DNA from 3 places in the Streptomyces fradiae ATCC 10745 genome. Region 1 is predicted to be linked to each of the others. Evidence: riboswitches for the same ligand, from Rfam matches in the RefSeq annotation. Region 1 holds a riboswitch; each other region holds the start of a gene.
The links. A riboswitch is a leader RNA that binds a small molecule or an ion and turns the genes downstream of it on or off. The one in region 1 is predicted to bind cyclic di-AMP.
Positions count from the first base shown of each region.

Region 2: another riboswitch for cyclic di-AMP. It lies ahead of CP974_RS11645 (LysM peptidoglycan-binding domain-containing protein); the one in region 1 lies ahead of CP974_RS01475 (LysM peptidoglycan-binding domain-containing protein).
Region 3: another riboswitch for cyclic di-AMP. It lies ahead of CP974_RS23295 (M23 family metallopeptidase); the one in region 1 lies ahead of CP974_RS01475 (LysM peptidoglycan-binding domain-containing protein).

Region 1 is NZ_CP023696.1:343,146-345,397, forward strand. Features, by position in the region: gene CP974_RS01470 (sugar phosphate isomerase/epimerase family protein) at 1-459, shown strand, start outside; gene CP974_RS01475 (LysM peptidoglycan-binding domain-containing protein) at 614-1,348, opposite strand; cyclic di-AMP (ydaO/yuaA leader) riboswitch at 1,352-1,519, opposite strand; gene CP974_RS01480 (vanadium-dependent haloperoxidase) at 1,958-2,252, shown strand, end outside.
Region 2 is NZ_CP023696.1:2,634,843-2,637,094, forward strand. Features, by position in the region: gene CP974_RS11645 (LysM peptidoglycan-binding domain-containing protein) at 401-1,105, opposite strand; cyclic di-AMP (ydaO/yuaA leader) riboswitch at 1,109-1,281, opposite strand; gene CP974_RS11650 (LysM peptidoglycan-binding domain-containing protein) at 1,542-2,252, opposite strand, start outside.
Region 3 is NZ_CP023696.1:5,230,343-5,232,594, forward strand. Features, by position in the region: gene CP974_RS23290 (M16 family metallopeptidase) at 1-473, shown strand, start outside; cyclic di-AMP (ydaO/yuaA leader) riboswitch at 706-867, shown strand; gene CP974_RS23295 (M23 family metallopeptidase) at 881-1,651, shown strand; gene CP974_RS23300 (GntR family transcriptional regulator) at 1,939-2,252, shown strand, end outside.

The DNA of each region.
Region 1 (2,252 bases):
GTCCGCGAGCGCCACGGGCTCGGCGTCGTCGTCCATCCGCACGCCGACACGCACCTGGCCACGGAGGCGCAGGTCGAGCGGTTCCTCGACGCGACGGACCCGGACCTGGTGGCGCTCTGCCTCGACACCGGGCACTACGCCTACTGCGGCGGCGACAGCCTGAAGCTGATCGAGACGTACGGGGAGCGCGTCGGCTACCTGCACCTCAAGCAGGTGGACCCGGCCGTCCTGGCGGGGGTCGTCGCGGACGGCGTGCCGTTCGGGCCAGCCGTGCGGCGCGGGGTGATGTGCGAGCCGCCGTACGGGGTTCCGGCGCTGGAGCCGGTGCTGGCGGCGGCACAGGGGCTGGGTGTGGACCTGTTCGCCGTCGTGGAGCAGGACATGTACCCGTGCCCGCCGGACCGGCCGCTCCCGATCGCGGCGCGCACCCGGCGCTTCCTCCGCTCGTGCGGCGCCTGAGGGCGGGGGCACGGCGGGCGTCGGAGCGCGGAAGGGGGAAGCGGCCCGGCGGGGTGCTCCTGACGGGCCGTGGGAGGCGGGGCGGGCCCGGGGGCCACGCGCGCGACCGGGCACCCGGCGGGATGCCGGGTGCCCGGTCCGATGGACCGTCGGATCAGTACGGGCCGTTGACGTTGTCGATGGAGCCGTACCGGTCGGCGGCGTAGTTGCACGCGGCGGTGATGTTGGCGACCGGGTCGTACGGGTCGAGGGACGTACCCGGTACGTGGTAGGCGCGGAAGGTGGGGTCGATCACCTGGAGGAGGCCCTTGGAGGGCGTTCCGGCGGCGGCGTTCGAGTCCCAGTTGTTGATCGCGAGCGGATTTCCGGAGGACTCGCGCATGATGTTGCGGTGAATTCCGTCATAGCTGCCGGGAATTCCGTGCCGGGCCATGATGTCCAGGGATTCCCTGATCCAGCCGTCGAGGTTGTCGGCGTACGCCTTGGCGGCGACGGGGGTGGCGGCCGCGGGCTGGGCGGCGGCCTGGCGGGCCGCCGCTGCCACGCTCAGCTCGATGCCCGGCCGGATGAGTGACGGGTCGTCACCGATGGCCGCCTTGTTGTCCTCGTACAGCTTCTTCCAGCCGCCGCCGACCGCGTGGTCGGTGGCGATGCCGGACAGGGTGTCCCCGAGGGCCACGGTGTAGGTGGCGGGGGCGGCCGGCGCGGCGGCCGGGGCCGCGGCAGGCGCCTGAGCTGCGACGACGGCCACGGCGGGGGCCGCGGCGGGGGCGGCGGTGGCCGCGCCGGCCAGGGGCAGGGCGAGGGCGGCTCCGCCGGTGCTCGCGACGACGAGTCCACGGCTGAGGCGGCTGAGCTTGCGGCGTGCGTGCTTACCCGGTGCGGGCATGGGTCGTGTCCTCTCCGACGCCTGCGAGGTGAGCTGTCGGGTTCGGGCGGGAGCTGCCCGGCCGCGGTCGCCCGCGACTTCACCCCTAGCCGTCCCGGATGCCGGGTGCGGCGACTTACCTGGTTCCCCCGCTCCTGCCGAGCGTGAATGTGTGAGTGGCGGAGTCCGGAGAGCGGCAGGATTCGGCGTTCCCTCCGGAATGACGGTGACCGTAAACGACGTACGGCCGCGGGAACAAGGCGGGGAATTCCATTCGAAGATCGATTGGGACGGCCTCCGGGGGCGAATTCCTCGCGCCCGCAAGGCGTCCGGGGAATATGGCCGCCGCGCGCCCGTGACCGACGTCACGGAGCACATCTGCGGAGCGTGACGCCACCATCACGCCGCAAACCGCGCCGAATTGACGCCCCCTCCACCAAAGAGCCCAAAAGGCTTAAAGGCTATCCAATCGGACAGATCACCCGCCTTTCGGCTCCGTTCGGGTGGCCGTGGTGCCCGGACGGCGCTCGCGCGGACCGGAGCGGTTGCGGCGCACCCACCGGCGCCGAGGGTGGACAGCAGGGATCGACAACCGCAACGAACAGGGACGAACACGTGCAGAAGACATCAGTGAGGACGTCGCCTCGCCGGGCCCTGGCCGCCGCCGCGGCGCTGCTGGGGCTGACCGCAGCCGCGGCGGCGGTCCCGGCGGCCGTCGCGCAGGCGGAGCCCGCCGTGTCGGCGCCCGGCGCCGTCATCGCCGACTGGGCCCGCCTGACGGGCGAGGTCGTGGACCCGGAGGGCGACCTCAACTCGTCGGAGACGGCCGTCTGGCACGCCGTCGTCTCGGCGGGCATGTACAACGCGGTGGTCGGCATCGAGGGCCGCTACGAGCCCTACCGCTGGGACGGGCGCGGGCCCCGCT
Region 2 (2,252 bases), 2.3 Mb from region 1:
GGCACGAGCCTAACCGGCGGGGCGCCCCCGGCCCGCTACCGCCCGCCCCCTGGGACGAAAAACCGGATGGGCCGGGGCGTTCGGGGCGAACGCCCATGTTCCCTACCGGACGGTAACCGGCTTGAGCGGGCTCGCACTCATCCGGCGTGGGGGGATGTGCCCCGGTATGGGGCCCGGCCGGACGCCTCGGGCGGCCGGCCGACGGTGGCCGGGCGGCCATGGGGGGCGGTCGCCGGGCGGGCGGCCCCGGGGGGCGGGGCGGGCGGCCGCTCGGCCGGGAAGCGCGGCGCGGAGGAGGGGGAAGGCCCCGGGCCGTCGCGTACGGGGGATGCGCGACGGCCCGGGGCCGGACCGCGGAGGCGCCCCGGACCGGTCTCCCGGCCGCGGGGCGCGCCTGAGGTCAGCTCAGGTGGAGCTGCTGGCCCGGGTAGATGAGGTCGGCGTCCGCGACGATGTCCTTGTTGAGGTCGAACAGCTTCTTCCAGCCGCCCTTGACCTTCTCCGCCGCGGCGATGCTGCTGAGCGTGTCGCCGGCCTTCACCGCGTACTCGCCGTCGCCCTTCGCGACCTTCGCCCCGGTCGGCGTGGTCACGGTCTTCTTCGGCGCCGCCTTGGGCGCGGCCTTCGGCGTGGAGGGCTTCGGCGCGGACGGCGCGGCCTTCGGGGCCGTGCGCTGCTCGCTGCGCGTGGTGGGCTGCTCGGCCGCGCGCTCGGGGGCGGCGCCGCCGTACGGGGCGGAGGACAGGCCGACGCCGCAGCTCGGCCAGGCGCCCTTGCCCTGGCCCGCGAGGACCTTCTCGGCGATGGCTATCTGCTGGGACTTGCTGGCCTTGTCGGCCGTGGAGGCGTACTGCGTGCCGCCGTACGCGGCCCAGGTGGAGGCCGAGAACTGCAGGCCGCCGTAGTAGCCGTTGCCGGTGTTGATGGACCAGTTGCCGCCGGACTCGCACTGCGCGACGCGGTCCCACTCGGCGGCGGTCGCGGCGCCGGCGGGCGCGGCGCCCATCAGCGGGGCGGCGACGGCCACACCGGTGATGCCGGCGAACGCGGCGAGACGGACGGCCTTGGACGGGCGGCGGTGCTTGCCCTTGCCGGAATTCAGCATGGCGGATCTCCTCACCGACGCCTGCGAGGTGAGCTGTCGGGTTCGGGCCTGGTGAGTGCCCGGCCGCGCGCCGGGTGGCGCGCGGCTTCACCCCGAGCCGGTTCCGCTCGTCTCCCGACGACCGGGCCCGGCACCTACCTTGGGTCCCCCGCTCCTGCCTACGGCGCTCGAAGCGTCGACTGTTCCCGTCGTCCGGCGGCAGGATTCGGCGTTACCGGTCGAACGGGGCCCGCGTTGGCGAGCGGTATCGACGGTACGCACAGACCCGCGCGGAGATCAAAGTCAGACATCCCGGTCAATCCGCCCCTACGAGCCTCCCTCGTGAGGGTGTTTGCGCAGGTAGGGGCGGAAGCGGACCGATCGGGCGGCGTGAGGGCGCGAGTTGGAGTGAAGAGACTCTTGTCTCACTTCGAGGAAACGGACATTCAGCCCGTAACTACCCCTGATTCGCGCCCAGCTCCAGGCTCTGGCCAGGGCGGATGAGGTCGGGGTCGCTTCCGACGGTGCCGCGGTTCGACTCGTAGAGCGCCGGCCAGCCGCCGGGGACCTCGTGGGTGTCGGCGATGGACCAGAGGTTGTCGCCGGGCTGGACGGTGTACGTGCCGTCGGGGGCCAGGCCCTCGCCCGTACGTGCCGTTCCGTCACCACGTGAGGGGTGTCCACCGGTTTCGCGCGGCTCGGCCGGAACACCGGTTTCGCCCGACTCGCCGGATCCGCCCGGTACGGCCGGGGCGGCGCCGGCCTCCTCCTTGGCCGGCTCGCCGCGGTGCTTGCCGGTGCCGGGCGCGGGGGTGCCCGCGCCGTTCCCGGCCGCCGGCGCCTCGCCGGGGGCGGCGGGGCCGGTGGCGGGGCCGCCGGGAGCGGTCGGGCCGGCCGTCGCGTCGGGGGCGGCCGGGCCGCCGGACTCCGCCGGGTCCGCGCCCGGCTCCGCGGAGCCCTCGGCGCCCTCCGTGCCCGCGGGGGCCTCCTCCGGCGCGGCGGGCGCCCCTTCGCCGGCCTCCCCGCCGGTCTCCGCGTCGGCCCCCTTGCCGGTCTCCTTGCCCTTGCCCTTCTCCGCTCCGGTGCTCTCGGAGGGCTGGGGCACGGCGGTCGGGTCGGACTCGACCGGGGCCGAGCCCTCGTCGCCGCCGAGTCCCGCGATCGGGGC
Region 3 (2,252 bases), 4.9 Mb from region 1:
AGGAGAAGGGCTACACGTACGGCGTCCGGGCCTTCGGCCAGGTCCTGCGGTCCCTGCCGGACGGGACGGGCGCGGCGATGCTCGCCATCAGCGGCTCCGTCGACACCCCCCACACCGGCCCCGCGCTGGACGACCTGTGGAAGGTGCTGCGCACCCTCGCGGCGGAGGGCCTGACCGACGCGGAGCGCGACGCCGCCGTGCACAACCTGGTGGGCGTGGCCCCGCTCCGGTACGAGACGGCGGCGTCCGTCGCCGACACGCTCGCCGACCAGGTCGAGCAGCACCTCCCGGACGACTTCCAGGCCCGGCTGTACCAGCGCCTGGACGCCACCGGCACGGTGGAGGCGACGGCGGCCGTCGTCAACGCCTTCCCGCCGGACCGCCTCGTCACGGTCCTCGTGGGCGACGCCGCCCGCATCAAGGATCCGGTCGAGGCGCTGGGCATCGGCGAAGTGACGGTCGTCACGGGCTGATTGACGGCCCTACGGCCACCGGGCGGCGCTCCACGCACGAAGCGGAACCCCGACATCCTCCGGATGTCGGGGTTCCGCTTTCATGTGGACGTATGTCCGTTTTGCTGAGGAGTCGTGTCGTCTGTTCTGTGGCGTGCGCTACAAAAAACCGTGTCCGTTTGGTGATTGAAAGATCAGCCGCTTAGCGTCTTATCCGCTGTCCGCCCCGCTGTACCGCCGCACCCGCGGCACCGGGCAGCGATCGCCGAATCCCCGTCAGGCGCGAGCCTGGGGAGCCGGGGACCCATGTCCCCTGGGGTGAATCGGACGCCTTCGCACCGCGCGGAGGGGCCCGTAGGAGACCTTCCTGCTCCGAACCCGTCAGCTAACCCGGTAGGCGAGAGGGAAGGAAAGGACACGTCCTCTTCATGGCGTTCACCCGTTCCACCGGGAAGCACCGTGCCCCGAGCCGTATGAGCCGCAGGAGCGCCCACGCCGCCGGCGCCGCCGCTCTCGCCACCTCCGGCGTCATCGGCACCCTCACCTCCCCGGCGTTCGCCGCGGACGCCGAGCGCGCCTCCTTCGAGGACGCCGGCGTGAAGCAGGCCATCGCCGGCTACGACCTGGCCGACCAGGTCGAGGACCAGGCCGCCGCCCAGGAGCTGGCCGCCGAGGTCGCCGAACGCCAGGCCATGGCCGAGATGGCCGCCGAGCGCCAGGCCGAGGCCCGTCTGGAGGCCGCCCGCGAGGCCGAGGAGCGCGCCTCCCGCGAGGCCGAGCGCAAGCGCCTCGACTCCTTCCAGTCGCCGGTGGCGGGCTCGTACGTCTCCACGTCCTACCGGTCGGGCGGCTCGCTGTGGTCCTCCGGCAGCCACTCGGGCGTCGACTTCCACGCCCCGTACGGCTCCTCCGTCGTCTCCGTGGGCCGCGGCACCGTCGTCGAGGCCGGCTGGGGCGGCGCGTACGGCAACAACGTGGTGATCCGGATGCACGACGGCACGTACACGCAGTACGGCCACCTCGCCTCGATCGGCGTCTCGGTCGGCCAGGAGGTCATGCCGGGCCAGCAGATCGGCGTCTCCGGCTCGACCGGCAACTCCACGGGCCCGCACCTCCACTTCGAGGCGCGCACCACCGCGGAGTACGGCTCCGACATCGACCCCGTCTCCTACCTCCGGGCGCGCGGCGTCAACGTCTGACCCGTCCCGTCCCGCTCCGCGAAGGCCCCGGCTCCCCGACCGAGCCGGGGCCTTCGCCGTGCCCGCGGCGCCGGCACCCCCGGCGCTCCGCGCCGGCCTCCGGGGCCGGTCGTCCGTCGCGAACCGGTCGGCCGAAAAGCATCATGAATTCCGGCCCGCTATCGGCAGAAACCCGTCACTGCAATAGAGTCACGGGAAACGGCGCCGGACAATTCGGCGACGCGGCGGAACAGCGCTTGCGGAACGGCGCGAGCGGGACTGTGGGCGGAGTGAATCGGAGGTTCGGTATGCGCGTACCCGCGCAGTCGGTGTGCACGGCGATCCGGGCGGACATCGTCTCCGGGGTGCTGGCGCGCGGCAGCCGCCTCACCGAGGAGCACCTGGCCCGCCGCTACGGGGTCTCCCGCGTCCCGGTCCGCGAGGCGCTGCGCACCCTGGAGTCGGAGGGCTTCGTCGTCTCGCGCCGCCACGTCGGCGCCTGCGTCGCCGAGCCGACCGAGCGGGACGCCGCCGATCTGCTGGAGATGCGGGCCCTGCTGGAGCCGCTGGGAGCCGCCCGCGCCGCGCAGCGCCGTACCGAGGCCCACCTCAAGGTGCTGCG